Myxococcus guangdongensis: one gene and its partner. The protein of the gene in region 1 interacts with the protein of each later gene in a pairwise test. Links are inferred from orthologs where the notes say so. Each region holds a gene or a part of one and is shown on either strand. Other genes may lie near its edges.

The links.
Region 2: the proteins of dnaA (region 1) and dnaB interact in binary tests that used the Escherichia coli proteins (3 or more experiments, as listed by UniProt). The link is inferred for Myxococcus guangdongensis from one-to-one orthologs.

Annotation. Positions count from the first base shown.
Region 1 is NZ_JAJVKW010000012.1:177,057-182,326, forward strand. What follows is about bases 2,473-5,270. They hold dnaA (chromosomal replication initiator protein DnaA), read right to left. Parts: upstream 4,649-5,270; coding sequence 3,296-4,648; downstream 2,473-3,295. Other genes in these bases: LXT21_RS45510 (HEAT repeat domain-containing protein), read right to left, coding at 2,473-3,217; rpmH (50S ribosomal protein L34), read left to right, coding at 5,169-5,270. Outside these bases: LXT21_RS32085 (B-box zinc finger protein), read left to right, coding at 20-820; LXT21_RS32090 (DUF2267 domain-containing protein), read left to right, coding at 935-1,414; more of LXT21_RS45510, read right to left, coding at 1,481-2,472. UniProt on the Escherichia coli protein: Plays an essential in the initiation and regulation of chromosomal replication. Binds in an ATP-dependent fashion to the origin of replication (oriC) to initiate formation of the DNA replication initiation complex once per cell cycle.
Region 2 is NZ_JAJVKW010000001.1:485,072-488,701, reverse strand. Bases 739-3,630 are described here. They hold dnaB (replicative DNA helicase), read right to left. Parts: upstream 2,924-3,630; coding sequence 1,553-2,923; downstream 739-1,552. Other genes in these bases: LXT21_RS01980 (LytR/AlgR family response regulator transcription factor), read right to left, coding at 3,024-3,630; thiD (bifunctional hydroxymethylpyrimidine kinase/phosphomethylpyrimidine kinase), read left to right, coding at 739-1,288. Outside these bases: LXT21_RS01995 (gamma-glutamyl-gamma-aminobutyrate hydrolase family protein), read left to right, coding at 1-551; more of thiD, read left to right, coding at 548-738. UniProt on the Escherichia coli protein: The main replicative DNA helicase, it participates in initiation and elongation during chromosome replication. Travels ahead of the DNA replisome, separating dsDNA into templates for DNA synthesis.

The sequences.
Region 1 (5,270 bases):
TCCATGTCACACTGGGGCCATGGTCTCCTCCGTCGGTGTCGTGCCCCGCTGCGCGGTCCACCCCGAGGAGGAAGCGGGGGCCACCTGTCAGCGGTGTGGCGCGTTCACCTGTGACACGTGCGCGACGTGGGTGATGGGCGTGCTGTATTGCGCCACCTGCGCGGCCCGGCCGGAGGTGAACTACCTGGAGGCCTTCCGCCTGGAGCGCTGGGGTCGGCGCGACGCGAATGCCTGGACGGTGGCGGCCGTGTCGGTGCTGCTCGTGGGCCTGGCGGCGCTGGCCCTGTACCTGGAGGAGTGGAGGCTGGTGCCGCTGCTGCTCGGCGCGGCGGGGGTGGGCGCGGCGTTCTTCCTGGGGGAGTGGTGGGCGAGGCCGGGCCTGGTGCTCACGCCCGTGGTGGGAGGGCTCTGGGCCACGTCGATGTATGGCCCGGGGGCGCTGGTGGTCGGGTTCCTGATGTTCATCTCCTCGCTGCAGATCTTCCTCGACACCCGCACCCGGCTCTTCTTCTGCGTGCAGGTGTCCGAGAAGGACCTGCGGCGGTTGTGGAACCTGCAGGTGAACAACCCGCTGGCGCGGCACGCGTTGTCCGCGGGGGTTGCGTCGGTGGCCTTCCCGTTGATGGTGCCCATGGCGTTGGTGCTCGGCTTCCTCGGGCTGCGGGCGGTGGATGCGCAGGCGAGACCGCCCATCGGGCGCAAGGGGCAGGCGCTGGCGGGCATCGCGCTGGGGTTGGGCGCGCTCGCGCTGTGGGGGCTGGTGCTGTGGCGGCCGGTGTTGCAGGTCGTGTTCGACCGGGTGTTCGCCGACTGGCCCTGAGTGAGCGGGCGCGCCATGCGTCCGGGCCCTGGGATGTCGCCCCGGCGAAGGACGGAGGTCCCGTGTCTTCCTCTCCGCCGGTGGTCACGGTGAGGAGGAAGGGAGGGCCACGACATGGCGAATGAAACCGAAGGGCAACAGCAGCAGGCGGACGGGCGTGCGAGCGAGGAGCTGCGTGCGAAGCGGCACGCGTCGAGGACATCGCGCACGTATGCGTTCTTCATCCGGGACTTGGAGGCGAGGGCGGGCGTCGACCGGGCGCTCGCGGAGCGGGCGGCGGAGTCGGTGCTCTGCACCCTGGAGCAGCGGCTCATGGGCGGAGAGGTGAAGGACCTGGAGGCGCAGCTTCCCCAGAAGGTCCGGGACATGCTGCAACGGTGTCCGCGTCACGAGGGCCTGCCTCCTCGCAAGTTCAAGATGCTGGAGTTCGTGCAAAGGGTCGCGGACGACCTGGACACCACGCCGAACGAGGCGGAGCGGCTGTGCCGCGCGGTGTTCGTCACGGTGCGCGAGCACATCTCCGAGGGCGAGGCCGACGATGTGATGGGCCAGCTCCCCGCGGACCTGCGCGCGCTGTGGATTCCGGACGTGTGAGGCACGGGCCTCGTGTCGCCTCGTGCGAGGTCAGGTGCGCGACGGCGCGAGGGGGACGAGGTCGGGCTACTCCTGCTCCTTCGCGAGGAGTGAGGAGGCCAACCGACGGAGGTCCTCCGCGTCATCGCGCGCGGCCACGTCGCGAAGCAGCTCGGTGGCCAGGGGCTCCACAGTGAGCACCTGGCCCAGCATCCGCACCAGCTCGGCGCGGACGCGGGGCTCGGGCTCCGTGCGCAGGCACTGCGCCACCGTGCGCAGATGAGGGCCGGAGACGCGCTGGGCCATCAGGGTGGCGGCCTGCTCGCGGACACCGGCGTCCTTATCCGTGAGGATGACTTCGTCCAGCAGGGCTTCGATGCTCGCGCCCTTCATGGCGCCGAGTGCCCGTGTCGCGGCGGCGCGCACCTCGGGCGAGGTGTCCGCGAGTGACCTCCGAGCGTAGTCCCTGCCTCGGGAGGAGCCTGTCCGGGCCAGCACGTGCAGACACTCCCGTGCGTCGAGGCGCCTGGCTTCGCAGCGACGAAGCAACCCGTCGAGGAGCTCGACGGCACGGGCCGGCTCGCTGCGCTCGAGGCCTCGCACCACGGTGCCCAACGCCAGTCCCACCGCGTCCCTCAACGCGGGTTCCGTCGTCGTCCCGACGGCCCGAGCAAGTGCTCGAGCGAGCTCGAATGAGGGGCGCTCCACCCTCCCCACCATCGTGGTCATGGCCTGCGCCAAGGCGTGGGCCTGCTCGGGCGAGGGTGGATTCGTCTTCGACACGGCTCGGGCCAAGGTCTGGAGCAACTCCGACGAAGGTTGCTCTCCGCTCTCCGTCGAGAGGGCCCGCGAAGTCTCCGGTGAGGAGAGGACCTCGGCGCTCCACCGGGCGCGCGCGGCATGGAAGTCCTTCAGCGTGCTCACCGCGCGCTGCTCCGAGCCCAGGTGCGTCATCGCCACCCGCGTCTCCGTACGCACCAGCGGCAACCCCGTCGCGCCCCCTCCGGACTCCACCACGTCCGAGCCCGTCACCTCACGCACGAGCCCGTCCTCATCGAGCGTGAAGTCCCAGTGCCCTCGCGGCCTCGGAACGACGAGCCCCGGCCCACCAGCCCCCGAGGGCGCCCACACGGGCACCGCCGTGCGCAGGTACCGCCGCTTCGTCTTCACGTAGGTGTGGGCGCTGCCCCCGGCGCGGTACTCGGCCTCGAAGTCCCCCGTGGTGTCCTCCTCCTGCGTGGTCCACGCGCGTCCCTCCTCCGCCACGAACTGGGTCGCCGCCACCAGTCGCCGAATGAAGCGCCGGGCCCGCTCACCCACCGACAGGTCGAAGTGCACGGCCACCACCTGTCCACGCTCGTCCTGTGTCACGTACACGGGCCGCTCGAAGCTGGCGCGGAAGTCGCGCAGGGCCCCGTCCACGAGCGGCTCCGCGTCCTCCACCCACGTGGGCTTCACCCGCGCCACGAAGAAGTGCTGCCCTCCCTCCGTGCCCGCCCAGGTCACCGCCACCTCCCCGCTCCAGCCGGAGTGCCGCCAGGTGCGCCCCGCCTCCGCGCCGGGGAGCTGCTCCGCCGTCCGCGTGTCCAAATCGAAACGGTAACGGTGTGTCAGCCCGGCCTTCAGCACCCGCCGCACCCCCTTCACCCCGAAGGGGATGACGGGCGGCGTCAGCACGGGCGGCGGTGGGAAGCGCGGTGCGGGCTGGAGGGGCGCGAGCGAGGGCCGCTCACGAGGAAGGTCCCTCGCGGACTCGAGACTCCACAGCCCCACCACCGCCAACACGGCGAGCAGGGTCAGCAGGCTCTTGAGTCGAGGGGACACGGCACCTGGGATACGGGCGCGAGGCCCGTTCCTGGTTGTACCGTGCGTATGACGTGATGACTGACGGTGGGTGGGCGCTCAGTGCCCGCCGAGCCGCAGCTCCAGCTCCGCCAGCTCGCGCTTCACGGTGGGGTCCGACTCACGCAGGCCCTCCACCTTGCGCACCGCGGAGATGACGGTCGAGTGGTCCTTGCTGAAGCGCGACGCGATTTCAGGGAAGGAGCTCTTGGTCAGCTTGCGGCTCAGGTACATGGCCACCTGCCGCGCGTGCGCCAGGGCCTTGTGACGGCGGTCCTCCTTCAGCGACTCCACCGTGACCTTGTAGAAGCGGGCCACCTCGCGCTGGATGGCCTCCACGTCCACCACGTGCTGGGCGGGGAGGATGTCGCGGAGGACCTCGGCGGCGAACTCCTCCGTCACCGGCTGGCGCGTCAGGCTGTGCACCGCAGACAGCTTCACCAGCGCGCCCTCGAGCTCGCGCACGTTCTTCTGGATGTGCTTGGCGATGAAGTGCGCGACGGAGTCCGGCAGGTCCAGGTTCTCCGCCACCGCCTTCTTCTGGAGGATGGCGACGCGCGTCTCGTACGTGGGCTCGCGGATGTCCGTCATCAGTCCCATGGTGAAGCGGCTGCGCAGCCGCTCCTCCAGGCCCGGAATCTCCGCGGGCACCGTGTCGCTGGTGAGGATGATGGCCTTGCCCAGCTCGTAGAGCGTGTTGAAGGTGTAGAAGAACTCCTTCTGCGTCTCCTCGCGCTTGCCCAGGAACTGGATGTCGTCGATGAGCAGCACGTCGCACTCCTCCCGGAACTTGCGCCGGAAGTCGGTCATGCGGTGCTCGCGCACGCTCTCCACGTACTCGTTGGTGAACTGCTCGCTGGAGAGGAACACCACGCGCTGCGAGGGGTCCTTCTCCCAGATGTGGTTGCCCACGGCCTGGAGCAGGTGCGTCTTCCCCAACCCCGTGCCGCCATAGATGTAGAGCGGGTTGTAGTGGTGGCCCGGCTTGTCCGACACCGCCTGCGCCGCCGCCGCCGGCAGCTGGTTGCTGTCCGCCACCACGAAGGTGCTGAACGTGAAGCGGCTGTTCAGGCGCGAGGGCCGGCCTACACTGACCTTCACGGTGGGTATGGGCGGGAACTGGGGGTCGGGGACGAGTCCCTCGACGACTTCATAGGTCACCGAGGACAGGCCGTTGTCCATCCGGGCCAGGTGTCCTTCGAGCAAACCGCGGTAGTGGTCGTCCACCCAGTCGCGGAAGAAGCGGTCGGGGACACCCAGCACGAGGGCGTTGTCGCGGACCTCCAGCGCGCGCACCCGGTCCAACCACTGGAGCGCGTACTGACGGCCCTCCTGACGGACGGCCTCCAGCAACTTGTTCCAGAGAATTCCAGCACTTGGAAGGGGGGCGGAGGCCTGGGCGAGGGCGTTCAAGTGTGTCTCAACCGTGCAAAGCGGGCGGGACTGCGAGCGTCCGGCGGTGCTAACAGAGGGGTCCAGGTGGATCAAGCTATCGACCCAAAGTGGCGCCGCTGAAGGATCTTTTCCAGACCTCACGAATTGGCAACGGACGTGCCGAGTCAGGGCCGTTGTGGGGATCCGCTCCCCTCCCCCCAACCGCTGGGGCTCCGCCTCCCTGGGTTGACTGGGAGTACGGAACGCAAAACGCCCAAAGCCCTGTCGTGGGCCCTCGAGAAGGTGCGCGCGGATCCGCTCCCGGGTTGATCGAATCCGGTGCTGCCTGGTCGCTTCATATGGATCCACCCAGGCGGGCGGACGCTCCCGGGAGGATTCAGGCGCCTGGAATCCGTTCCCTGGATCTGGAAAATGGGGGTGGTCCAGGTGGTCCTTCGTTGACTTGCCCCGGAAATGGGGCTACGGACCCGGCCCTTTCCCTAGTTCAGGTCGCGCCGAAGCCGTAGGAGGCGCCACCCCTCATCAAGGAGTTCGAGCCGTGTCCAAGCGCACGTATCAGCCGTCGAAGCTGCGCCGCAACCGCACCCACGGGTTCCGCAAGCGCAATGGAACCAAGTCCGGCCGCGATGTCCTCAAGCGC
Region 2 (3,630 bases), on another replicon or contig:
GGCTGCTCGTCACCGGCGGCGCGTTCGACATCCCGCCCGAGGCGTACGGCGAGACGGCGCGCGAGGGATTGGGCGCGCTCAAGGAGGGGCGCACCGCGTTCGAGGCCGCGCTGATGCGTGGCGCGCTCAAGCGGAACATGCCCGTGCTGGGCATCTGCGGGGGCATGCAGTTGCTCAACGTGGTGCTGGGCGGCACGTTGTTCCAGGACATCGGCCGCGAGGTGCAGGGCGCGCGCGAGCACGAGCAGAAGCATGACCGCACCCAGCCGCAGCATCCGGTGGACGTGCGCAGCGGCTCGCTCCTGGCGGAGGCGGTGGGGCATGGCCAGCTGATGGTGAACTCCACGCACCATCAGGCGGTGCGCACGGCGGGCAAGGACGTGACCCTCTGCGCCATGGCGCCGGATGGCGTGGTGGAGGCCATCGAGTCCACCGCGCACGCCTTCGCCGTGGGCGTGCAGTGGCATCCCGAGTACATGTCCACGACGGTTCCCGTGCACGTGGGGCTGTACAAGACCTTCGTGCAGAAGGCGCGTGAGCATCGGCGATGAGCCCGAGGGTGGTGCTGCTCGCGGGGTTGGAGCCGACGGGGAGGGCGGGGTTGCTGGCGGACGTGGCCGCGGTGCGCGCGCTGGGAGGGCAGCCCGTGGCGGTGCCGCTGGCGCAGACGGCGCAGGGCCGGCAGACGTTCTGCTGGACGGCGTCGCCTCCGCGCGTGGTGACCGCGCAGCTCACCGCCGCGCGCGAGCTGGGTGACGTGCACGCGGTGAAGTGGGGGATGGTGCCGGGACTGCCGCAGCTGGAGGCCGCGAGCCGCGCCTTGAAGAGCGCGAAGGCGTGGTGGGTGGTGGACCCGGTGGTCTTCACGTCGCGAGGACAGCGGCTGTCGCGCCTGTCCGCGCGGCGCTACCTGTCGCTCGCGGGGCCGCGCGTGGTGCTCACGCCGAACCTCGATGAGGCGGGGTGGCTCCTGTCGCGGCCCGTGCCGGAGGACGTGGAGGGCGCGCGCGCGGCGGCGACGGAGCTGCTGTCGCATGGCTTCGGCGCGGTGCTGGTGAAGGGCGGGCACCTGCCCGACACGGGGGCGCTCGCCGATGTGCTGGCCACGCCCGACGGGGTGCTCGAGGTGCGAGGCCCGCGGCTCGCGCGCTCCCCGGAGAAGCGCGGGACGGGGTGCCGGCTGGCGTCGGCGCTGGCGACGGAGCTGGGGCGGGGAAAACCGCTCGACGAGGCCACGCGCACCGCCCGGCGGCTGGTGGTCCGGTATCTCAAGACGGGCCGCGAATAGGCGCGCTCCGCGGGCCCGCGGCGACTCCGGTGCTTGGCGGCCCAGGCCGCCATCTCGCACTCCTTGGCAGCGAGGCTCGTGCGGAGGCGCCGCTCTGGAGACGGGCTGCGAGCAGGTGCGCGCAGCAGGCCTACACCAGCCTCGGTGCGCAGCCCGGGAGGGCAGCAACCACTCACTGGTCGCGAGGCTCGTGCTCCGGCGCCGAGTCCCGCGGGTGCCATGCGCCGCCGTGAGAACGCTCCACCCGAGGACCGGGCGGCGTGCCTACTCGCCGCGGCTGCGGCTCTCGAAGCGGGTGTACTCGGCGAGGAACACCAGCGGGATTTCACCGATGGGGCCGTTGCGCTGCTTGGCGACGATGAGCTCGACTGGGATGACGGTGGTGGCTCCCGTCGAAGGAGGCGGCGCCTCTCCGCCTTCCTCCATCTCTTCACGGTGGATGAACATCACCACGTCGGCGTCCTGCTCGATGGAGCCGGACTCACGAAGGTCCGACAGCATGGGCTTGCCGCCCTTGCGTTCCTCGACCTTACGGCTGAGCTGACTGAGGGCGATGATGGGCACCTCCAGCTCCTTGGCCAGCTGCTTGAGCGCGCGGGAGATTTCGGCGACCTCCAACTGACGGCTCTCCACCTTGCCCTTCTGATGCATGAGCTGGAGGTAGTCGATGATGAGGAGCGACAGGCGCGGGTCCTTCTGCTTCACGCGCCGCGCCTTCGCGCGCAAGTCGAACGGCGACAGACCACCGGAGTCGTCGATGTAGATGGGTGCGTTGTAGAGCGCGCCCGCCATCTCCTGGAACTTCTCCTCGTCGTGCGGAGAGAGCCGGCCGCCACGCAGCTTCTTCATGTCCACGCGCGCGGTGGACGCGAGCAGACGCATGAGCAGCTGGTCGGCGGGCATTTCCAGGCTGAAGATGCCGACGGCCTTGTTCTCCTTGAGCGCCGCGTGCACCGCCATGTTCATGGCGAACGACGTCTTGCCGACACCCGGACGGGCCGCGAGGATGATGAGCTCGCCGGCGTGCAGGCCCGTGAGCTGGTTGTCCAGGTCGATGTAGCCGGTGGACAGGCCCGTGATGCCCGTCGCCGCCGTCTTCATCTTGTCGAGCAGGTCGAGCGTGTGCTCCATCAGCTCGCTGACCGGACGCAAATCTCCCTCGCGCTTCTTCTCCGCGAGGAGGAACACCTTGCGCTCGGCCTCGTCGAGCAGCACCTCCAGCTCGCCCGTCTCCTGGCTGGCGAGCTCCTGAATCTCCCGGCCCACGTTCGCGAGCCGGCGCCGCAGCGCCTGGTCCTTGACGATGTTCGCGTACTGGACCGCGTTGGAGGCCAGCGGGACGACCTGGTCCAGCCGCATCAGGTACGCGGGGCCGCCCACGGCGACGAGCTGCCCGAGGACCTTCAGCTCCTCGGCCAGCGTCAGGTGGTCGACCTGCTTGCTCTGGCCGTCCAGGCGGAGCATCGCCGCGAAAATCTGGGCGTGCGCCGGGCTGGAGAAATCGTCCGTGTGGACGACTTCGCCCACCGCGGAGATGAGTGAGTTGTCCGCGAGCACGGACCCTAGGACCGCGCGCTCGGCGGCGAGGTCCTCGTGGACCTTTCGCCCGTCTCTGACGTCGAGGGAGTTCTCCATGGCTGCCCGTCCACTCTACAGGCGGCTCTGACATCCCCCTATTTTTCCGCCACAGACCTGTAGCAACGGGTGGGCTGAAGGCGTCCTCCACCCCACCACGTCATCCCTCGAAGCCCCAGCGGCGCAGGAACGCTTCACGCCACGTGCGGCTGAGGACCACCGTCGTGCCGTTCTTCAGCACGAGGATGCCGTCGCCGTGGGTCCAGGGCTCCAGCCGGGCCACGGCGTCCAGGTTGATGATGTCGCCCCGGTGGATGCGCACGAAGCGCTCCGGGTCCAGGCGCTCCTCCAGGGAGCGGAGGCTCTGGCGGACCAGGTGCTCGCCATTCGCCGTGTGGACGCGCACGTACTTGTCCTCGGAGGACAGGCGCCACACCTCCTCCAGGCGCAGCGGCACCCAGGCCTCGCCGGACTTCACCACCAGCCGCTCCAACGTGCGCCGGGGCGTCGCGGTGGTCACCTCGCGCAGCAGCGCCTGCAGACGCTCCGCCTCGGCGCCGCCTCCGACGAGCTGGGCGTGGGCCTTGTCCAGCGCGCGGGTGAAGCGCTCGCCGTCGTAGGGCTTGAGCAGGTAGTCCACCGCGTGCGCCTCGAAGGCCCGGAGCGCGAAGCCGTCATAGGCCGTGGAGAAGATTACGGCGGGGCCTGACTCCGCGCCGAGCGCCTCTAGCACCTCGAAGCCCGTCAGCCCCGGCATCTGCACGTCG